Regions from separate parts of the Pseudovibrio sp. SCP20 genome, predicted to be linked through region 2. Evidence: riboswitches for the same ligand, from Rfam matches in the RefSeq annotation. Region 2 holds a riboswitch; each other region holds the start of a gene.
The links. Region 2 has a riboswitch for thiamine pyrophosphate ahead of AC3CB2_RS13745 (hydroxyethylthiazole kinase). Riboswitches for the same ligand answer to the same signal wherever they lie in the genome.
Positions count from the first base shown of each region.

Region 1: another riboswitch for thiamine pyrophosphate. It lies ahead of AC3CB2_RS20620 (ABC transporter permease); the one in region 2 lies ahead of AC3CB2_RS13745 (hydroxyethylthiazole kinase).
Region 3: another riboswitch for thiamine pyrophosphate. It lies ahead of thiB (thiamine ABC transporter substrate binding subunit); the one in region 2 lies ahead of AC3CB2_RS13745 (hydroxyethylthiazole kinase).
Region 4: another riboswitch for thiamine pyrophosphate. It lies ahead of thiC (phosphomethylpyrimidine synthase ThiC); the one in region 2 lies ahead of AC3CB2_RS13745 (hydroxyethylthiazole kinase).

Region 1 covers NZ_JBYMDH010000006.1:45,886-51,599, forward strand. The annotation lists gene AC3CB2_RS20610 (adenylate/guanylate cyclase domain-containing protein) at 394-2,226, shown strand; gene AC3CB2_RS20615 (ABC transporter substrate-binding protein) at 2,299-3,237, opposite strand; gene AC3CB2_RS20620 (ABC transporter permease) at 3,264-3,896, opposite strand; TPP riboswitch at 4,146-4,254, opposite strand; gene AC3CB2_RS20625 (hypothetical protein) at 4,385-5,714, opposite strand, start outside.
Region 2 covers NZ_JBYMDH010000003.1:236,704-242,417, reverse strand. The annotation lists gene AC3CB2_RS13755 (xanthine dehydrogenase family protein molybdopterin-binding subunit) at 300-2,603, shown strand; gene AC3CB2_RS13750 (Lrp/AsnC ligand binding domain-containing protein) at 2,674-2,910, opposite strand; TPP riboswitch at 3,120-3,228, shown strand; gene AC3CB2_RS13745 (hydroxyethylthiazole kinase) at 3,269-4,024, shown strand; gene thiD (bifunctional hydroxymethylpyrimidine kinase/phosphomethylpyrimidine kinase) at 4,024-4,827, shown strand; gene AC3CB2_RS13735 (TRAP transporter substrate-binding protein) at 4,840-5,714, shown strand, end outside.
Region 3 covers NZ_JBYMDH010000004.1:200,393-206,106, reverse strand. The annotation lists gene AC3CB2_RS16745 (glutathione S-transferase family protein) at 1-517, opposite strand, end outside; gene AC3CB2_RS16740 (thiamine ABC transporter ATP-binding protein) at 677-1,369, opposite strand; gene AC3CB2_RS16735 (thiamine/thiamine pyrophosphate ABC transporter permease ThiP) at 1,356-2,903, opposite strand; gene thiB (thiamine ABC transporter substrate binding subunit) at 2,879-3,871, opposite strand; TPP riboswitch at 3,893-3,999, opposite strand; gene AC3CB2_RS16725 (efflux RND transporter periplasmic adaptor subunit) at 4,252-5,714, shown strand, end outside.
Region 4 covers NZ_JBYMDH010000004.1:451,727-457,440, reverse strand. The annotation lists gene AC3CB2_RS18000 (thiazole synthase) at 1-457, opposite strand, end outside; gene thiS (sulfur carrier protein ThiS) at 459-656, opposite strand; gene AC3CB2_RS17990 (FAD-dependent oxidoreductase) at 653-1,594, opposite strand; gene thiC (phosphomethylpyrimidine synthase ThiC) at 1,591-3,390, opposite strand; TPP riboswitch at 3,504-3,624, opposite strand; gene AC3CB2_RS17980 (metallophosphoesterase family protein) at 3,808-5,714, shown strand, end outside.

The DNA.
Region 1 (5,714 bases), on a different contig from region 2:
ATGCACACAATTTGAGCTGAATTAACTTAAAATACAAATCATCTGTAGGAACATCCTTTTAAATAAACAGCCAAACTTGTCGTCCCTCAGGTGCTCTCCTAAGGTTAATGATGAGGGGATTTTATGTGAGTTGGGTCGCTTCCCCTCTTGGAGGGAAATACAATGTTCGGCTCTGGCTGGCTGTCGCAAACCAACCGCGCACTCGCTGCGGTCGTATCCTGCTTAATCATAGCTATAGCTATACTGCTCCGCATCCTATACCCGCAGGTATTGGAAAACGTCGGATACCTCAGCCAAAACGCGCTGCAATTGGCTTGGCCAAACACAGCATCGGCGCCGCCGGTTTACACGATCCATTTGACACCAGAATCATCCCAGCAAACGCAGGAGCCGGTGTATCAGCGTCTCGAGCTGGCGCAAATCCTTCAAAAGCTGGGGGAGTATAATCCTGAGTTACTGGTCATCGACGCAGACTTCCGAAAGGCTGATCCTGCTTCACCAACACTGAGAAGCAGAACCTATGATACCTTGCAGCCATCCTTACGAGCGACATACCCAAACCACGACCTTCTGCTGCAAACCATCATCTCCCATTACCCTGTGTTGCTCAACAGTCCTTTGACCCAGGCAACAGCAGAAAAACCTCCACTTTCCAATTACATAAGGTTCTCAGAAGCTGTCGGCTTCCAAGGCGATGAACACTATGCAAAGGGGGCGTCTGCCCTGCTCTACGAGCTCCAATATGAGAGCAAAGCCAACCCGGCACCCTCACTCACACTGCAAGCCTGGAAGCTCTTAAATTCAGCTAAAGCCGATGATTTTCAGTTGATTCAAACAGAGCAAGGCTCCTCGTTAGAAAGTGCAGAACTTCAAGTTCCCGTCACCTCAAAGGGTGAGATGCTGATTTACAACAGTGGTTCAGCCAGTGCCTATATTTTTGCGGCAAACGACGTCCTGCGAGATAAAGTCTCCTCTAAACTTTGGCCGCCAGCACCAAACAGCACTTTTGTTCTGGGCACACAGTCGAGAGTGTCAGAACGGCATGCACAGGCCCTCCAAACGCTGCAATCTAATAATTTCATCACCATTCCCACGTGGAGCCAATACACTGAGATTGCTGCACTAATCATTTTCGGTGGCGCTGTCGTGCTCGCTTCAGCAACACAAGGCTTCTGGCTTAGCCTGACCATAGCGGTCATCGCCGTACTAGCGATGAATGGCGTCGCATTTCACCAGTTTGCTCTTAACAACATAGCACTGGAGCCATTCTTTCCATCGCTCATCATTCTGCTGATATTCGCTATCTCCTGCACCATCAGAAGAGTGACCTTCAAAAGCCACCGCAGCAAAACGACTGAGCGATTTGCAGGTATCCTTGCACCCAAACAGATGCAGAAGTTGCTTACAAAATCAGAGCAACTGCCATTGGAAGGTCAACAACGTGAGATCACGAGCCTCTCAACCCGCCTGAGGCATTTTCATCGATATTATGAGGGTCTCTCCCCTCAGGATCTCGCAAGCTTTTCTAACAGCTTCCAAACCGCACATTTGGATGAAGTCCATATCCACGATGGAACACTGAATACGCTGAATACATCGGGCCTAAGCGCCTACTGGAACGCCCCTTTGGATGATCCGTTCCATGCAGCACATGCGTGTCGGACGGCGATTGAAATGCAGAAGCAGATGAAGCGTTTTAATGTCAAAGATCGCTTCAACTTCAATCAGAAAAACATGACGGATCACGCAGTCACGCTGGATATCGGCATCTCAACAGGTCTGGCAACACTGGGAGAAACCGGCACTAGACGCCACTTCAGATATGCCCCACTGGGCAAACCCGTTGATTTAGCTGATGATTTAGCCCGTCATTGTAAGGAGGCAGGCCACAGTCTCCTCATCTGCGAAACCACCCGCGGCCAGATGCAAGAGCTCGCGACGCTGGAGACGATCCCTGTCAAAACCAGCCGTTATTTAATGCGTTCGTTTGCGTTACTCGGTGATCCATCCCTCGCTTTTTCGGAAAACTTCCTCAAACTCAAGAACACCCACTGCAACATGGTCTTCGCGCTCTTTGAGGAGAACGACAAGAAAAAAGCACTCACTCTGCTGGACGAATGCAAGGCCCTCTCTGACGGCGAGTACAACGCCATCTATGCGGCTTTCGAGAAGTACATCCTCAGCGATCTGGCGCAGCACGAAGCGGTGAAGGATGCAGCGCAATAACAGCATTTGGCCTACAAATAAAAAGAGCCCCCGAAACTCGGAGGCTCAATAATTGGTTTAGACCTATAACGGTTAGCGCAGTTCAACCGCGTAGGTTTCCACTGGAGGCGCTGTTTTAATGAGCCCCTGCTCAATCAGGAAGTTCGCAAAGCGCTCGTAGCGGCCAATATCCAAAGCAGCTGGACGGCTCGCAAAGCGTGGCAGGGTGTCTGCCCAGGCGCGTTTATTCAGCTCATCATCAAGGTTTGGGTAGACCTCAAGAAAGCTCTTCCAGGAGTCCTGAGGGTTGTTCAGCAGATAAACAGTTGCCGCCTCAATCGCACTGATGAACTTCTTCAGGCGTGGATCATCCAGCTTGTCCTTGTGAGCAACATAGATCAGCTCATCATAAACCGGCACACCATTCTCTTCCGGATAGAACGCACGACCTTTCGCGCCTTCAATTTCCATCTGGTTCAGCTCAAAGTTACGGTAACCACCAATCACCGCATCAACCTGTCCCGCAATCAAGGAAGGAGAGAGCGAAAAGTTCACGTTGATCAGCTCAACGTCATCAGAACTCAAGCCAGCATTGGAGAGCATCTTACCCAGCATCGCGCTTTCAAAGCCGGACGTGGAGTAGCCGATACGCTTGCCCTTCAGGTCTGCAATCTCCTTGATCGGTCCATCTTCCAACACGATCAGCGTGTTCAGCGGCGTGGAAACCAGCGTGCCGATGCGCATCAGCGGCATGCCTTCATCGATCTGCGGATGCAGCGTTTGCTGATAGGAGATTGCAATATCCCCCTGCCCGGCAGCAACCAACTTTGGTGGCATGGAAGGATCAGCTGGTTCAATCAGCTCAACATCAAGCCCTTCCTTCTCAAAGAAGCCCCGTGCCTTCGCAACCACAATCGGAGCATGGTCCGGGTTCGCAAACCAATCGAGCAGCACCGTCAGCTTGTCCGCAGCCTGCACCTGAAGTGTGCTCGCAAGCATCGCTGCGCCAAACAGCATACCTAATTTTTTCATAAGGTTACGTCCTCATACTCTGAGATCTAGATCTCTTTCTGCCAATAGATCATCCGAGAAGTGGCGAACTCAACAACTGCCCTCAGGCTCAACACCATCACCGCAAGCAAGATCAGCGCTGCAAACATGGTCGCTGTTTGCATGCGTGCGTTGGATTGCAACATGATGAAAGCCAGCCCTCCTTTTGCACCAACCCATTCTCCAACCACTGCACCAATCGGCGCGAACACCGCCGCAATCCGCATGCCTGACGCCAGAGACGGCATCGCAGCAGGAATACGGATGTAACGGAGCATTTGCCAGCGGTTGAGACCGTGCAGCTTACCAAGGTCAAGCAAGGACTGATCCGTCCTCCGCAACCCGTCAAAAAACGTTGAGGTCACGGAAAAGAAGATCACAATCACCGCCATCACCACCTTGGAAGCAAGCCCAAAGCCGAACCAGAGCACCAGAAGCGGCGCAATCGCAAACACAGGAAGAGATTGAGTTGCTGCAATCGGAGGCAGCAAAAACAGGCGCACCCGGCGAGACATCGACAGCAAGATAGCAAGCGAAGCCCCGGCACTCACGCCAAAGAGAAAGCCGAGAACGGTCTCATAGGCGGTAATGCCTGCATGATGCAGCAGGAAAGCACCCTGATTGAGAAAAGCGGTAAGCACCGCCGCCGGACCTGGCAATAGAAACGGAGGAAACTCTCCAATCCGAACCACAATTTCCCAAATGGCGACAAACAGCAAAATCCCGAAAAGACTTCGCAGAATTCGTATTAAAGCTCGCTTCAGCATGTCATTTCCCAACAATGGTATTGGGCATCACAAACAGGCGGAAGAACGGAGCTCAGATTGGCTCTCTAGGAATTTTCGACACAGGACCTCCAACTACAAACTGCAGATATGGAGATCCGGGAAGAATGGCTCAGGTCCCGTCCCTTCGCCGGCATTACCCGGATCAGGTTCAAAGGGTTTAGCTCGTGGCAATCTCAGCTTTTCGTCAAGAAAAGCACCCCTCGGAATGGCATGGACCATGCGCGTTTCTACGGGAGTTTGCAAGCAGATTTTCCAAGGCCGGGGGACAACGCCATGAAAAAAGGCCTCAGCTCGAACAGAGCCAAGGCCTTCTAAAATCAATCTAACTTGCTGAAATCAGATTACTTCCAGCTCTTGATTGCCTGTGCGACAACCTTATTGCCAGTTGTCCCTTTTTCAAAGGTCAGCATTGCACGGCGACCGCTGTTGTACAGCAGCGGAACATCAATCCATTCGCGCTCAGCAAGACGCTGCAAGTTCTTCGCCTTCTCTTCATTGCTGTCAGAAAGAGCAATCCAGAAGAGCGTGTCAGAAACCTTCACAGCAGCCCCATCAAGCGGATCACCAGCTTCAGACTCAGTCTTCTTCAGGATCAGACCAGGCACTTTCTCAACGCCCTTACCGTCAAACCCTTCCGGGAAGATGAAGTTCAGCTCCAACAGATGGCTCGCAGGCAGGGACTGGTCGCTGTTCGGCTTCAACGTCATCTCAACAGAGAGATTGCGGGATGGAAGTGTCGCAACAGCCTTGATGACAGAAATGCCATTGACCTCATCCAGCGTCCAAACCACGTTACCGCGAGACGCAGAACCAGCTGCACCCGGTGTCAAAGCTTCTTCGTAAAGAATGCTCTGCTGTGCCACTGGAGAAATCTCGGACTCGGTGCCGATAGTCTCTGCAGGTGGAACTGAGTTTGTCTCGACGCCTGCTGTCTGCGGCTCAGGCTCCTTAGCCGGCAGCACCTGAGGTGCAGCACTATCATCAGTGGATGCGGAAGGAGCCGGATCAACACTGCGAACAACAGTTGGTGCAGGTGCAATTTCTGCTGGTGCCGCGCTGGAAGAGTTCCGGGTAATCCGTGTTGTCGTCACCGGTGTTGCATCTGGAGAAACTTTAGCTCCTTCATCAGATGGCAACAGACGGTCAGTGTTCTTCTTAGGTGCACGCTCTGGCTGAACCCGAAGTGGTTCATCTTCACCCGTTGGTGCGCTCTCTGGCTCTCCGGTCTCGCTGGTTTCAGCTGGCAGGATCAGAGAGAGAATGGCCTCGCGCTGGCTGTAAACGCCTGCAGTCACACCCAGAATGATCAGGATGATAACAATCATGCCGACAATGCCGGATGTATTGGAAGGCTTCAGACCTTCCTCCTGCTCAATCGCGTCCCCTACGCGCTGTGCAACCACAGGCTTGCGGGAGGAAGCAGGTTTACGGCTTGTCTTTGGCTTAACCTTTGCAGGCTCGTCAATCTCGCGGCGAGCGGTCTTGTCTTTGGTCTCCAGCTTGGAGCGACGAGCTTCGCCAGGAACCCAGGCGCGCTCTTCAGCGCTGGTCTCAACAGCCCCTTTGGTTGGCAGGGAGGCAGCAGGCTCTTTCGGCTCGCTCTCGCCCATAGAACCAAGATCAGGCTCTTTGCGCTCTTTAGAAGCTTCAGGCAGCTGGTCACGCGCCATC
Region 2 (5,714 bases):
TGGGTGTATGACTTAAATAACCTAATGTTCGCGGTTTGGTCAAATTCTAAAACAAATTTTAGATTGAGAGTTTCGACAGAGAGCGCGAAGCTCCTGACAACTTAGAGCTACAAATATCTCTCCGCATTTTGCTCCAGATGATGTGTTAGTGACGTTAAGTTACTCTGGAAACAACACCTCTGTGGTGCACCAGAAAACACTTGCAGGTTGAGAAAACCACTGTACGTTCTCTGCTGATACGTAAAAAGCTGTATTGGGAGGTGCGGTGTTGGGTCGCTCTCCAGATTTTTGAGGTTTTCATGAATCAGGTTGCTACACCGAAGTTTGGAGTTGGTGCTCCCGTTCGCCGTAAAGAAGATGCCGCTTTTATCTCCGGGAAGGGTCATTATACGGATGACCTGAAAGTGGAAGGTGCGGCGCATGCCGTTGTTTTGCGGTCTTCTTTGGCGTTTGCAAAGTTCACTCTGGGAGGATTGGATGATGCGCGGGCGATGGATGGTGTGCAGCTGGTTCTGACTGCGGCGGACATTGAGGGGACGAACTCTATTCCGTGTAAAGCAGTGCTTCGGCAGCTGGATGGCACGAAGCACTGGGTGCCTCATCGTGAAGTTCTTTGTTCTGATACAGCTCGGTTTGTTGGTGATGCGCTGGCCTTTGTTGTGGCCGATACGGTGGAACAGGCGCGTGCGGCCATGGAGATGATTGAGGTAGACTATGAAGATGTCGATCCTGCAATCGGAACCGAGGCTGCGCTAGAGGATGGTGCGCCGCTGGTGTGGCCAGAGCATGGGTCCAATGAAGCCTTCAATATTGGGATGGGTAACAAGGATGCGATGGAAGAGGCCTTCCAGAATGCGCACCATGTTACCAAGATCAAGGTGGTCAATAACCGTCTGGTCTCCAATGCGGTGGAGCCGCGGGCCTGTATTGGTGAGTTTGATGGCGACAGTGGACGTTACACACTGACCACCGGAACGCAGGGCGGACATGCCATGCGTGACCTGATTGCCAAGAACATACTCAACGTTGACCCAAAAGATATCCGCGTTGTGACGCCGGATGTGGGCGGTGGCTTTGGAACCAAGATGTTCACCTATCTTGAGTATCCGCTGTGTCTGATCGCTGCGAAACGTCTTGGCCGTCCGGTGAAGTGGCTTCAGGAACGGACTGAGCACTTCATGTCTGATGCGCATGGCCGGGATAATGTATCCACGGCTGAGCTTGCGCTCGACGAGAACGGCAAGATGATTGGCCTCAAGGTGCATGTGCTTGCAAACATGGGTGCTTATCTGCACGAGTTTGGTCCGGGCATCCCTCAAGTCGGCATCACGATGACCTCTGGTCTTTATGATATCCCCGCCACATGGGTGGAAGCGACTGGTGTTTACACCAACACGGTGCCAGTGGATGCTTTCCGCGGAGCAGGGCGTCCTGAGGCGCTTTATCTGATGGAGCGGCTCGCTGATAAGGCTGCGCATGAGATGGGTATGGATCCGGCTGAGTTCCGTCGTAAGAGCTTTATCCCCGATGAGGCCTTACCTTATACAACAGCGCTCGGACGCATGTATGATACTGGTTCCTTCGGTGCTCATCTGACAAAGGCGTTGGACGAGATCCATTACGGCACTTTTGCGGAACGAGAAGCAGAGAGCAAAGCCAAGGGTTTGTACCGTGGTATCGGTCTGTCAACCTATGTGGAGGCCTGTGCCTTTGCGGGTGGTGAAGAGGCCAAGCTCGAGCTGAACAAGAACGGCAGTGTGACATTGCTGATCGGTACGCAGAGTAACGGTCAGGGCCATGCGACAGCTTATGGTCAGGTGATTACTGAGTATCTTGGTTTGCAGCTTGATCAGGTTGAGATGGTGCAGGGGGATACGGACCGTGTGGCGACCGGTGGTGGCACTGGCGGATCCCGATCGATCCCGATTGGATTGCCTTCTGTGAAAGCAGCCTCTGAGACGCTGGTTAAAAAGATCAAGGAGATCGCCAGTGAAAAGCTGGAGGTTGGTGCAGTGGATCTGACGCTTGAAGATGGGCAGGTGCGTGTGGTTGGAACCGACCAGCAGATCAGCCTTGCTGATGTGGCGGGATCTCAGCCAGATACCTTGAGCGCTGCGGAAAAAGTCATGCAGGATGAGTGTACTTATCCGAATGGCACGCATGTGTGTGAGGTGGAGATTGATCCGGAAACTGGGAAGACGGACGTGGTCAACTATGTGATCGTGGACGACTTCGGTGTGACGGTGAACCCAATGCTTCTTGCTGGTCAGGTACATGGCGGTGCCGGGCAGGCGATCTCTCAGGCGCTGTGTGAGAACACGGTTTATGATGAAACCGGACAGCTGCTTTCAGCATCCTTCATGGACTATCATGTTGCGCGTGCTGATGATTTGCCGAGTTTCGACTTCTCGACAAGCAACGTTCCTTCCACGACAAATGCGATGGGCATTAAAGGGGCTGGTGAGGCTGGTTCTATTGGGGCGGCGCCGGCGGTGATGAATGCTGTGCAGTATGCGCTGCGCAAGAATGCTGGGGTTGAGCATATAGATATGCCCGCGACGCCGGTTGCTGTGTGGAGCGCTATTCAGGACGCTCAGGGCTGAGCGAAGCAGCTCGCAGACATTGACGTGAGATTGTGCAGGCGGGCTGGTGTCCCGCCTGTTTTCGTAGGTATCAGAATGCTTTGAAGGTAATGATAGTTCTGGTGTCCTGGATGCCTTCGAAGACCTGTACCTTGTTGGCAACGAAGTGTCCGATGTCTTCATCGTCGTTGATATAGAACTTGGCCAGCAGATCGAAATCCCCGGAAGTGGAGTAGATCTCGGAGGCGACTTCCGCGTCTGCGATGGCGTTGGCAACCTGATAGGTTTTTCCGAGCTGGCATTTGATCTGTACAAAGAACGGAATCATTAATCTGCTATCCTTCTGTCCCGTAAGCCTGTTTTGTCTTTCCGGGTGCGCTCAAAATTGAGTTTGCGTTGTTTTGTGAGCATTTTGCGTTGAAGCTGCGTTTTTTTGCAAGCTTTTGCGTTTTTTAAGCGAAATCTACCCCCAGTTGCCTATTGTCGCGGCCTCTCGTTTCCCCTTGCAGTTCGCCCGTGGGTTTGCTAGCAAAAAATTCTAACCAATGGGGGTGCTCGGTAGTGACTGCCGGGCTGAGAGGCAGAAGGCCAACTCCTAGAACCTGATCCGGGTCGTGCCGGCGGAGGGAATTGGGATGAGTACCAAGGTAATCGTTCCCGCCGTAATCAATAGGGGAGCGAAAAAAATGTCCTACAAAGCTGAAGATCTCTGGCAAGTGTTTGAGAACCTGCGTGAGCGTGGTGTGCGGGTTCATTGCCTGACGAACTCTGTTGCGCAGAGCATTACCGCGAACATTATGTTGGCCTGTAACATTGTACCGTCCATGACAGCCGCTCATGATGAAATTCCTGCATTCGTTCAGGGTGTCGATGGGTTGCTGGTCAACCTTGGGACGTTGGATGGTAAGCGCCGGCATGGGATCCGGTTGGGGCTGGAGAATGCTGCAAAGAAATCTATCCCCGTGGTGCTGGACCCGGTTAAAGTGGATCGTACTGACATTCGCATGGAGTTTGCGAAGGACATTTTGCAGGACAACATCTCCATCCTGAAAGCGAACATGACTGAGAGCGCCGGGCTGAGCGGTGCGGTTCGTGAGGATACGCTGCTTGTGCGCACCGGAAATGAAGATGCCGTGTTTGGCCGGGAGGCAACCTACACCATCGGCAACGGTCATGCCTATATGGACAAGGTGACCGGTATCGGCTGTGCATTGGGGGGAGTACTGGCGGGTTTTGCTGCTGTTGAGCCGGATCAGGAACTTGCCGTGGTTGCGGCGCTGGCTGTCTATGGTGTATGCGGCGAGATTGCCGCAGAGCAGGCAAATGGGCCGGGAAGCTTCACTCCAGCTTTCATCGATACCCTCTATGGCTTGAAGGCTGACCAATTCAACGAGCGCCTCAAGCTCGAAACAATGAATAATAAAGGTGGGGTATTGGCCTAATGAGTGCGATTGCAGTCACAATTGCGGGCTCGGATTCAGGCGGTGGTGCTGGCGTTCAGGCAGACCTGAAAGCCTTTTCGGCTCGCGGTGTTTATGGGGCCAGTGTGATCACTGCACTGACGGCCCAAAATACCAAAGGTGTGACAGCCATTCATGATGTGCCGCCAGCATTCGTGGCGGACCAGATGGATGCTGTTTTCTCTGACCTGAAGGTGGATGCCGTGAAAATCGGCATGCTTTCACAGCCAGAGATTATCGATGTTATTGCCACAAAGCTGGCGGAATATGATGTTAAGCGCGTCATCCTTGACCCGGTGATGGTTGCAACTTCTGGTGATGTTTTGTTGCAAACCTCAGCCGTTGCGGTCCTGAAGCAGAAGCTGTTTCCCATGGCGGCGTTGATTACGCCGAATATGCAGGAAGCGGCCTTTTTGCTGGACCAGCCGGTGGCCGGATCCCGTGAAGACATGCACAGCCAAGCTTCGCTTCTGCTGGACATGGGTGCGAATGGGGTTCTGCTGAAAGGCGGACACGGATCTGATGATACCTGTGATGACCTCTTCCTCTCCCGCGATGTGGAGAGGTGGTTCACGGCGCCAAGACATAAAACGCAGAACACACATGGGACTGGCTGTACCCTGTCTTCTGCGATTGCGGCGGAACTGGCCAAGGGGCTGGCGCTGCAAGACGCCATTGGCGAAGCGAAAGAATATATTAGTCAGGCGATTAAAGCTGCAGATACGCTTGACGTAGGCGAGGGACATGGGCCTGTGCACCATTTCCACGAATTCTGGTCTGAATAAAAGGCGGAGATAATGACCAAGAACAAAGATAATAATCTGACCCGCCGACAGGCGCTGGGGCTAACTGCTGGGGCAGTTGCCGGTAGCGCTGCACTTGCTGCACCTGCTCTGGCTCAGGATGCTGAACCGGTGATCGAATGGCGCATGGTGACCAGCTGGCCGAAGAACCTGCCGGGCCCAGGAATGTCTGCGCAACGCATTTGTGATCGCATCAACATCATGAGTAATGGTCGGATGCGTGTGCGCCTGTTTGCTGCAGGTGAGCTGGTTCCGGCTTTTGAGGTGTTTGACGCTGTTTCAAGCAGCACTGCACAGATGGGCCATTCCGTTGCTTTGTACTGGGCTGGCAAGATGCCGGGCTCAGTGTTTTTTACGACCGTTCCTTTCGGTCTGCTGCCTCAGGAGCATACTGCCTGGGTGGATCAGATGGGTGGTCAGGAACTTTGGGATGAGCTTTACGCGCCGTTTGGCGTGAAGCCGTTTATGGCCGGTAATGCCGGTCCTACCATGGCGGGCTGGTATCGTGAGCCTGTTGAGACACTTGATGACCTGAAAGGTCGCAAACTGCGCATGGTTGGCCTCGGTGGTGAGATCCTGCGCAAACTTGGTGTTACCCCGGTCAACATTCCAGCTGCCGAAATCTTCACCAGCTTGCAGACCCATGTGGTGGATGGCGTTGAGTTTCTCGGACCCTGGACTGACAGTGCGCTGGGCTTCCATAAACTGGTCAAGTACTACTACGGTCCGGGCTTTAACAAGCCAAACGGTACTGGCGAAGCGATTGTGAATGCGGTTGCGCTGGAAGGTCTTTCTCCTGAGCTTCAGGCGGTGGTTGAAGAGGCTTGCCGTGTGGAGGCTGACTTGGCGCTTTCTGAAGCCAATGCACA
Region 3 (5,714 bases), on a different contig from region 2:
CTTTAGGATAGTAATCGCCTGATTTCGCTCCGACACCATCAAAAGCTGAGTTGAACATCCGAATAATCTCGGAGGATTCGTTGGAGACAATCGTATTGTTCTCTTTGTCCCAAAGGACAGGGACTGTCACACGGCCTGAGTAGTCTGATTGAGCTGCAGTATAGACCTGATACATGAACTCGGCATGGTTGATGATATCCGGTTGAACGCCTTCCCCTTCTTCGAAGGTCCATCCATTCTCGGCCATATGCCAATGGACGACGGACAATGAAATCATATCCTCAAGGCCTTTGAGGCTCCGAAAGATTAGAGTTCTGTGAGCCCATGGGCACGCGAGTGAAACATAGAGGTGATAACGACCCGCTTCTGCTCTGAACCCACCGGTCCCATTGGGGCCAGATTGACCATCTGCGGTGACCCAGTTTCGAAACTGAGATGCTTTGCGCTCAAATCGCCCACCCGCTTTAGAGGTGTCATACCAACGATCAACCCAGCGTCCATCCTGAAGCAAACCCATGATTTAAACCTCTTTCCAGTTGAAAAACCAAAGCGTAGCGCACACAAAACCGGAACTCAGTCCGGACCGTACACGTACTGTTTGAGAGATAAAATCAGAAATACCAAAAGGACGCCAATCACGCTTTTGCGTGCGGCTGATGAGCTCCAGAACGAAGAACTACCCCAAATACTCCTTCAAGGCCGGTGGAGGATTGTCCAGGAGTTGTGTGGTTTCGGCAGGGGGATGGACGGTGCCGCCTGCAACCAGCATGGCTTGGTTGGTTATGCGGCGGGCATCTTGTGGATCGTGGCTGACCATCAGGAGGGTGGTGCCTGTCTCTGCTGCTAGCTCTGCAACCAGATCCAGCATTTCGGCCTTTAAGGCTGGGCCAAGTGCGGCGAAGGGTTCATCAAGCAAGAGTAAGTCGCGGTGTTGCACGAGTACGCGGGCAAGCGCAACGCGGCTTTGTTGGCCGCCAGACAGTTCAGCGGGTTTGCGCGTTCCCATCCCGGCAAGGCCAACCCGCTCCAGCGCAGCAGCGACCTGAGCGTGCTCTGTTTTTGAGAGTTTGCCGCTTGGACGCAGACCAAGTGCTGCGTTCTGCTCAGCTGTGAGGTGAGGAAAGAGGTTGCCATCCTGAAACAACATCGCGATTGGGCGTTTGCCCGGGGCCAGTTCTGTCAGATCCTGCCCCTTCCATGAGACGTGCCCCATAGAGATCTGGCGGAAACCGGCAATCGCTTCCAGCAGGGTCGATTTGCCTGCGCCTGATGGGCCAATCACGGCAACACTGCTGCCAGCTTCTATGCTGACATCTGCGTGCAGCTGAAAGGCGCCATTGGCGATTACGCAAGACTCAAGCTTCAGCATGCCAGCGTCCTCCTCGGTCTAAGAGCCAGAATAAAGACATGGACAACACCAGCAACAACAGGGCTCCACCTGCCGCCGCTTCCATCTTGTAAGCCCCCATGAGGCGATAGATCTGCAAAGGCAGAGTTGCAATCTCCGGGTCAGCGAAAAGAGCAATCACACCCAGATCGCCCATGGAAAGCGCGGCAGCAAGGCCAGCAGCAAAGCCAATCTGTGGCCTCATGCGCGGAATAAAGACACGCGTGAAGAACACCCAGCCTTCCATGTTCAAAGATAACGCCAGACGTCCATGACGGGACACAGTATCTTTCGCAGCCGGAACCAGAATGCGCAGGGCGAACGGCAGGGCCATGGCTGCATTGACCAGCGCGGTGACAGGTAATGCAAGATCTGTTGGGTTTGCCCAAGGGCGGATGATGATGAACAGCCCTGTACCGATCACCAGTGGAGAGGCTGCAAGGCCAAGGATGCCTGCAAGTTCCACCGTGCCGGGCTTTCTAACAGCAATTGCTGCAGCCATCGGTAATGCAAGCAGCAACAGAATGAAGGTGCTGACTGAGGCCACTCCAACCGAGATCAATGCAGATTTGATCACCAAGAACGGCAGAGAAAGAAGACCTGTGACACCAGAAAGCGCAACAGCGCTGAGTGGCAGAAGCAGGAAGACAGCAGCAAGTATGATCCAGAAGCTATCGATGACAGGCGTACCGCCATCCCAGCGTTGAATGGCTCTGTCCAATCCCGCACCAAAGCCTTCGCCTCGTGAAAGCTTCAGAGCTGCAAAGGCTGCTGCCGCTGTCAGCGCCAATTGCAGGGCAGAGAGCAGAGCGGCGCGCCCAAGGTCAAAATCATAGGTAAAGGCCTGATAAATCGCCAGCTCTATCGTTGTCGCGCGGGGACCTCCGCCAAGAGTAAGTGCAACGGCAAAACTGGTGAGACAAATGGCAAAAATTACGGCTAGTGCGCCGGGTAAAATGCGTTTGAGCATGGGAAGCTCGATCAGGCGGAACAAAGACCAGCCGTCGCACCCCAACTGAGCCGCAAGGCGAAAACGCTCCGACGGCACCTCTTGCCACCCCTGCAATATGAGGCGCGTTGCTAGCGGTAGATTGAAGAACACATGAGCCAGTACAACACCATGCAAGCCATAGATACGGATGGGAGATGCGCCGAAGTAAACCAATACCTCTGAGATCCAGCCGGAACGTCCAAAAACCTGCAGTAAGCCAAGAATGGCAACAATAACCGGAAGGATGAACGGGGCGCCTAGCAAGGCGATCAACAGGCTGCGGCCTTTAAACCTGCGGCGTGCCAGCGCGCGTGCAACAGGCACCGCCAACCCCACGCTGATCAAGGCTGAAAGCACGGCTTGGGTGAGCGTAAACTTAAGTGCCGCCCAGTCTGAAGAAGAAAACCCATGCCCGGCTTCAGCACGCAGCGCAACAGCAGCCAGCGTGCCAAGAATGAGTGCCGCGACGAGCAATGCCGCGGCAACTCCGGGAAGCGAGCTTACTGGCTGAGCGCTTCGAGCCATTCCGGCAGAGCCTCACGTCGTGCAGCAACTGCGTCTTCAGGTGCAAGCAGCAAAGCCTTTTCAGGTGTTTGCAAGGTTTCGAAACCTGCTGGAAGACCGCTTGCAGGCGTAACTGCAGGGTACATCCAGTTGGTTGTTGGGATGATGCTCTGGAAAGCGTCAGAAACCATGAAGTTCAGGAACTTATCCGCCAGCTCCGGCTGGTCGGTGCCCGCGAGTTTCGCTGCCACTTCCACCTGCATGTAGTGGCCTTCATCAAACGCCGCGGTGGTTTTGCTGTCATCTTCCTCAGTAATCAGATGATAAGCCGGAGACGTGGTGTAGCTGAGCACCATCTCTGCTTCCCCATCAAGGAAGAGACCATAGGCTTCAGACCAGCCTTTGGTAACAGTCACGATATTATCGGAAAGCCCTGCCCAGATATCCGCAGCTTCATCACCATAAGCAGATTTTACCCAAAGCAGCAGGCCAAGGCCCGGAGTGGAAGAGCGTGGATCTTGAATGAGGATCTTGGTGTCACTCTCGGCCAGCTCGCGGAAACTAGAAGGAACCGTTGCGCCCTTTTTATGCACGAATGCGAAGTAGCCCCAGTCATAAGGCACAAAGGTCTCATCTGCCCAGTCCACCGGCAGTGTGTACTTCGCGTCAACTGAATGCGGTGCAAACAGACTAGTCTTTTTGGCTGTTTCAATCAGGTTGGTATCCAACCCCAGAACAACATCTGCATCCGTGTTGTTGCCTTCAAGACGAAGGCGGGAAAGCAACGCTGCGCCATCTTCAACACCAACAAGGTTCAGATCACACTCGCAGATCGCTTCAAAGGCTTCTTCCACTTTAGGGCCCGGGCCCCAGTCGGAAACGAAGCTGTCATAGGTGTAAACGGTGAGTTCAGGTTTTTCGGCAGCCATTGCCGATGTTGCAGTGAGTAATCCCGCAGCAATTAACAGATGTTTCAAGTCATCCTCCATTGCGGCGAGAGGGCAAGGATGGATGAAACCGGTACCCTTCCCTCCGCCGGTTCTAGCCGGTTCAGGTTCAACGGGTTCACCAATCTGGCATCTCAGCACGACAAAAGCGCGCACCCCGAGGTCAAGCGGTTCTTAACTGGAAAAGAAGAGCAGTGCAACTGTAAGCAGCAAATTGAAGAGCTAACAAAATTGGGGTTAACGAGAACACTTGACCTTCCAGTAACTGGAACGATTATGATGTTCGGCTCTAGGCTGTTTTGTGCTGTTTTATGTCAGCGAAAAGCGGCGTAATGGTGTGGACTTGGAGTGGCGTTGGTGTTTTCGGATGCTGGCGGATGACTTCAGGTTGGACCGGTGATTGGTAGAGCAGGACAGGACCGATGCGTAGTAAGTACGCAGTTGTGGTTGGGTTTGCGGTTGTTGCGAGTGTCTCGGCTGGGCTTGGGATTTTTCTTGGAAGTTCAATGGATTGGACTTCGGGAAGTTCTGGTGCCACGGACAAAGAGATTCTGTATTGGGTTGCGCCTATGGACCCGAACTTCCGGCGCGATGAACCCGGTAAGTCCCCCATGGGTATGGATCTCATCCCTGTTTATGCTGGCGAGGAAGCTCAGCCAAACGGGACTGGAGTGACGCTTTCACCGAGTGTCATCAATACGATTGGTGTCCGTACAGCGATTGCCAGTGTGGAGCCGATTTCTCAGAAAATCGAAAGCGTTGGCTTTGTTGGCTATGATGAGCACCGTTCCAGTCAGGTTCATCTGCGGACCGAAGGATGGATCCAGAAGCTCAATATACGCGCCGTTGGTGATCCCGTTGAAAAGGGTGATCTGCTCTTCACCGTCTACGCGCCGGAAGTGACGGTTGCCAGTGCTGACCTGATCAGGGCAGTGCGAAGAGGTGATCAAGCTGCTGAACAAAACATCCGTATCCAGCTTCAAAACTATGGTATTGATCCAGCACAGATTGATCAGATGGCCCGGGCCAGCAAGCCCGCGGATGTCTTCAAGGTTTTTGCGCCTCAATCCGGTGTGGTGACCACACTGGAAGCTGCGGATGGCATGTATCTGCAGCCAGATTCCATCGCTTTGACGCTTGCAGATCTCTCTTCTGTCTGGCTGATGGTGGATGTGTTTGAGCAAGATATTGCCCGGCTAAGCCCAAACAGTGAAGTGCTGGCCAGCTTTGAACATCTTCCCGGTAAAGTGTTGGATGGACGGATTGACTACATCTATCCGGAGCTGGACTCAGTCACTCGTACTCTGCCTGTTCGCCTGCATTTCGATAACTCAAAGGGCTTTTTACGTCCTAACATGTTTGGCCGTGTCACGATCATTCCTTCCGAAACACGAAATGCGATCACCATTCCCACCAGCGCATTGATCCGCACAGGTATGTCTGAACGGGTAATCCTGCAAACGGAGGAAGGCACCTTTCAGCCACGTATTGTAACACCCGGTTTGACTGGTAGTTTTGGTGAAGGCAGCCGGACGGAGATCCTGCAAGGTCTGCAGCCTGGCGATGAAGTTGTCACTTCAGCGCAGTTCCTGATCGACAGTGAAAGCTCTCTCTCTGCTGGAATGGAACGGATGTCGCTGGCGCAAGGTGCTCCCATCTGGTCTGAAGGGACTGTTACCCGCGTTGACCCGGAGGCCAACACTATCACTATCCGTCACGCGGCGATCAACGAGCTAGACTGGCCAAAGATGGAAACCACTTTTGCGGTTCGTGGCAATCTGGACGAGTTTGATGTGTCTGCGAACAAGCAAATTGAGTTTGCTATCACGCGAGGCTCAGACAAACGCTTCAGCCTTGTCGAGATGCGCGAGAGTGGAGAAAAGCT
Region 4 (5,714 bases), on a different contig from region 2:
GTGCCCCCCAAGGCATCAGCAGCTCGCAACCAACTTCCAACAGCTTTTCTCCAACCACCAGATCATCTGTGGTGTACGGGAACACTTTGAAACCATCTGCACTCAGGATTTTTGTAGCCTCGACAAGCCCAAATACATCGGGCTGCAAACTATCTGCGTTGCCGATGACTTCCAGCTTGATCCAATCGGTTCCAAACAACTCCCGCGCCATCTGCGCAGTCGTGACAGCCTCTCGCACGCTATGGCATCCGGCGGTGTTTGGCAGGATTTTGCGACCGCAATCCTTGAGTAGCTCCCAGAACCCAGCTCCAGATCCATCCGCAGTTTCTCGCCGCAAGGAGACAGTAATGATCTCTGCCTGACTGGCCTTAATTGCCTTCTTCAACACGGCAGGTGAAGGGTATTGCGCTGTGCCAAGAAGCAGGCGGGAGTTGATTTCTGTTCCGTAGATCTGCATCTCAACCTCCCTGCATTGGAGCCAGAACTTCCAGCTTGTCGCCATCTGAAAGTGGCGTTTCTGGATAGTCCTCACGCGGTACGAAGTTACCATTCAGGGCTGCTGCGATCGCTGGGCTGGTAAACTCCAGATCGGTAAGAGCATCAGCCAAAGTTTTGCCAGCAACCTCGCGCGGTTCTGCATTCACGATGATCTTCATTTGCATGTCTCCGATAAAAGCTGCTCCGCTGCTTGCTGTGCCATTGCCGGAGCCAGCAAAAAGCCATGGCGATAAAGCCCGTTGAGGTGAAGCACACCATCGTTCTCAACAAGGCAAGGAAGGTTGTCAGGGAACGCAGGCCGTAAACCTGCTCCAATCTCCACCACGCTTGCCTCTGCAAAGGCAGGATGAATTGCGAAGGCCGCGCTCATCATCTCGGTGAGAGATCTGAGTGTAGGCGGCCGGTCTGAGTTACTCTCAACCATCGTCCCCCCAATCATGAAGAGGCCATCAGAACGCGGCACCAGATAAAGCGGCATACGCGGATGCAAGAGACGGATGACACGAGACAGCTCAACCTCCGGGCAATGCAAAACAGCCATCTCACCACGAACAGCCCGCAAGTCAGGCAGACCAGCTGCCATCGCCGTGCAGTTGAGATCAACCCGCGAAGGTGCGTCAGTGCCATAGCGGATCTCCACGCCAAGCTCTTCAACTGCCTTTGTCAGATCAACAAGCGCCTGCCTTGGATCAAGATGCGCCTCTTCTTTGAAGAAAAGCCCTCGCTCAAACCGACCTTTCAAAGCAGGTTCAAGCTGAGCGATTATCTGCCCATCAACTTCATCAAAATGAGATGTCCGACGTGCAAACCGTGTCAGTTCTGCCTGATCTCGGGGCGGTGCCATCACAAGCGTTCCATGCCGTGTAACTGGTGTGACCTGAGCCCACCAATCAGCCGCGGTGCATCCAAGTGTGATGACATTCTCTTCCGCATTTTCTCGTTCACAAAAAGGGGCCAGCATACCACCTGCGAACCGGGCAACGCTGTTTTCTCCGGGTTGTTCTGCCCTCTCGAAGATGGTGACAGATCCACCACGCTTTGCCAGTTCATAGGCGGAAGCCAGCCCCGCAAGGCCAGCTCCTGCAATCGTAATCACTGCTCTGCCTCCGCCAATGGAAGGTAAAGCTCACCACCTTCACGGAACTTGGCCGCCATCGCTTCCATGCCTTCCTTTTGAGCTTCTGCGCGGATGTCATGAGAGATCCGCATGGAGCAGAATTTAGGTCCGCACATGGAACAGAAATGCGCCACCTTGTGCGCGTCTTTCGGTAATGTTTCATCATGGAAGTTGCGCGCTGTTTCCGGGTCGAGGGATAGGTTGAACTGATCCTCCCAACGGAACTCAAAGCGCGCACGAGACAAGGCATCATCCCGTCGCTGAGCACCCGGCAATCCCTTGGCCAAATCAGCAGCATGAGCTGCAATCTTGTAGGTGATTACGCCAGTCTTCACGTCATCCCGATCCGGCAACCCCAGATGCTCCTTAGGCGTCACATAGCAAAGCATGGCACAGCCAAACCAACCAATCATCGCGGCGCCGATGCCGGAAGTGATGTGGTCATAACCAGGAGCAATGTCAGTGGTGAGAGGGCCAAGCGTGTAGAACGGAGCTTCATGACAGCATTCCAGCTGCTTATCCATGTTCTCCTTGATCTTATGCATGGCCACATGGCCCGGACCTTCAATCATCACCTGACAATCCTTGGCCCAAGCGATCTTGGTCAGCTCGCCAAGCGTTTCCAGTTCTGCAAACTGTGCTTCATCATTGGCATCCGCAATGGAACCTGGACGTAAACCATCACCAAGGGAGAAGGCCACATCATACTGGCGGCAGATATCGCAGATCTCCGCAAAATGCTCATAAAGGAAGCTTTCCTTGTGATGATGGAGACACCACTTGGCCATGATGGAGCCGCCACGAGAAACAATGCCAGTTACGCGGTTCACAGTCATCGGCACCATGTGCAGACGTACGCCGGCATGAATGGTGAAGTAATCAACCCCTTGCTCAGCCTGCTCGATCAGCGTGTCACGGAAGATCTCCCAAGTCAGGTCTTCAGCAATGCCATTCACCTTCTCCAGTGCCTGATAAAGCGGAACCGTGCCAATCGGCACCGGGCTATTGCGGATGATCCACTCGCGAGTGTTGTGAATGTTCCGACCAGTTGAGAGGTCCATAACCGTATCCGCTCCCCAACGGATCGCCCAGACCATCTTGTCTACCTCTTCCTCCATGGAGGAGGTGACAGCGGACGTGCCCATATTGGCGTTGATCTTGACCAGAAAGTTTCGGCCAATGATCATCGGCTCGCTCTCTGGGTGATTGATGTTGGAGGGGATAATTGCACGACCTGCCGCTACTTCGTCCCGAACAAACTCCGGCGTCACGTAATCAGGAATGCTCGCGCCCCAGTCATTGCCGGACCGCTCTTCTGAGGCCGCTTCCCGCATCTGGTTCTCGCGGATAGCAACAAACTCCATCTCCGGCGTGATGATGCCTGCGCGGGCATAAGCCAGCTGTGTCACAGCCTTGCCGTCCTTGCCACGCAGCGGCTGCGGCTTCACCGGAAATTCGGCAACCAACCGCTCACCCTGCGCGAAACCGTTGTCTTCTGGTTTGATCTCACGACCTTCATAAACTTCCACATCTCCGCGAGCCTTGATCCACTTGCGCCGTACTGTTGGCAGACCTTCGGAAATACTGGTTGTGACAGCAGGATCAGTGTAGGGGCCGGAGCTGTCATAGATTGGCAACGGTGGTTCGCCTGCTGTTGGATGGACGCTGATTTCGCGCATCGGGACACGCACGTCTTCATGCAGATTGCCATTCACGTAGATCTTGCGTGATGCAGGCAAGGAGCCTGTGGTGATGGATGGCTTTGGGCTAGTCATAATGGTGCTCCTCAAGTTCATAACTCGAAAGACACCAGATGAGTTTTGGCTGGGAAACGGCAGGAAGATCTCCTGCTGAGTGGATCGCGGTGGATACAATACCCCTGATAACAGGCCGCGCGACCCGTGCTTCCTACGCCAGTATCAACTGGGTCAGGTTCAAAGGGTCGCGTCGCCGAGTTTGCGCTCTGTCAGCCTCTCAGTCTCCTAGGTGAGACTCCCCTGCATACGTGTTTTTGCTAGACCTATTAGAAGGGCCTGTCAAGGCAGGTTCGGTTCAGGTGAGGTTCAGAAATCTTCTGTAGTTTGGCTTTGGTGAGAGAGGAGTTGTTGGCCCTTATTGGATTTTGAGGTTTGCGCACCTATCTCTCATCTACGAATTTCACTTCTGGATATCGCAACTAATAATATCAACGAATGCCTGAAACCTCTTCTCTCCCGTCTGTTCTTGTCGGCCCTATTCTGCGGCGATTAGAAACCACCCGTTTAACCTTCTGGCTCGCTGTCCGCGCACCGGCAGATGTAAAGCTGGAGCTCCTGCCCCAAGGCGGTGATCCGCAAACCTATGAGCTTTCCAAAAAGCAGGCAGAGGTGAACCTGATTTCAGCAGGCACGCACCTCCATTACCTGTTGATCGATCTTCCGCTCCATCAGCCGCTGCCACAGGATGTCTGGGTCGACTATCGCCTATCTTTGCGCATGGCAGATGATGAGGCAGCAGGCTGGCAAGATCAAACGGCTTGGGCACCTGATCTTTGTTATGAAGGTCAATCGCTTCCCGGCTTCCTTCTCAGCTCCAAAGTGTCTTCGCTTCTGCACGGCTCTTGCCGCAAGCCACATCACGAGTCTGGTGATGGTTTGGTTGCTGCGGACCAGTTTCTGGCAAAGCATATTGCATCGAATGGTGGGACCAAGATCGATCAGGAAAATTGGCCCGCTGCATTGGTGATGAGCGGTGACCAGATTTACTCTGATGACGTTGCTGGCCCAATGCTGCGAGCAATCCATTCGCTCATCGAAAAGCTTGGCATTTCAGAAGAGCAGTTGAGTGGCTTGGAAAGCAAGATCCCCGACGTTGCATCAGATCTGTATAGCCATGGTGATACCTACTATCGGCGTGAAAAGTTTCTGCCTAATCTGGAGAAGAACCGGAAGCTCTGGGTTGTCTTGTTTGGCGGGGTAGAGAAGCCGATTTTTACGGCAGACCATGCTCACAACCATCTGATTACACTTGCTGAATTTTTGGCAATGTATCTGCTTGTCTGGTCTCCCGCTGCTTGGGATCTGGTTGAGACAGATAAACCTGAGGGTCTAACACCTGAAGAAACAGAGCTTTATGAGACAGAGCAGGAAATCCTGAAGGAGTTTGTCTCAGGCCTGAGCCAAGTCCGCAGGCTCTTTGCGCATTTGCCAGTTGCGATGATCTTTGATGATCATGATGTCACGGACGACTGGAATCTCAATCGCGATTGGGAAGAGACCGCCTATGGTCACCCGTTCTCCCGCCGCATCATCGGCAATGCTTTATGCGCCTACATGCTCAATCAGGGCTGGGGCAATAAACCGGAAGCCTTCGCGGGTGGTCTGCTGGATGAGATGACTGAGGTTTTCAAGACACCCGGCACAAGCGCCTACGATGAGTTTCTGGATCACCTCTTTGACTTTGAGAACTGGGACTACCACTGGGAGCTGGATCCGCCACTGTTGGTGCTGGATACCCGCACACGCAGATGGAGATCAGAGCGTGCAGGGTATCTGCCTTCTGGTCTGTTAGATTGGGAGGCCGTCACAGACCTTCAACGATCTTTACGCGGCAAAGATGCCGTTCTGCTTGTGTCCGCTGCGCCGATTTTCGGGGTTAAGCTGATTGAGACCCTTCAGAAGTTACTCACCTTCATGGGCAAGCCACTCATGGTGGACGCTGAATACTGGATGGCTCATCCGGGAACGGCAGATGGCATTTTGAATGTGTTCCGTCACCGGAAAACGCCAGACCGTTTCACGATCCTCTCCGGAGATGTGCATTACTCGTTTGTGTATGACGTAGAACTGCGCGGCCATTCCAGAGGGCCGGACATCTGGCAAATCTGCAGTAGCGGCATCAAGAACGAGTTCCCCGCAAAGCTGCTGGACAAACTCGATCATCTGAACCGTTGGCTCTATGCGCCGCGCTCACCGCTAAACTGGCTCACGAGACGCCGTGGGATGAAAGTGATCCCGCGCAAACCGGTTGGCACACAACACGGTCGCCGCCTGCTGAATGCAAGTGGCATTGGATTAGTTGAGTTTGACGAACATGGTGGGCCCGATCAAATCAGCCAGCT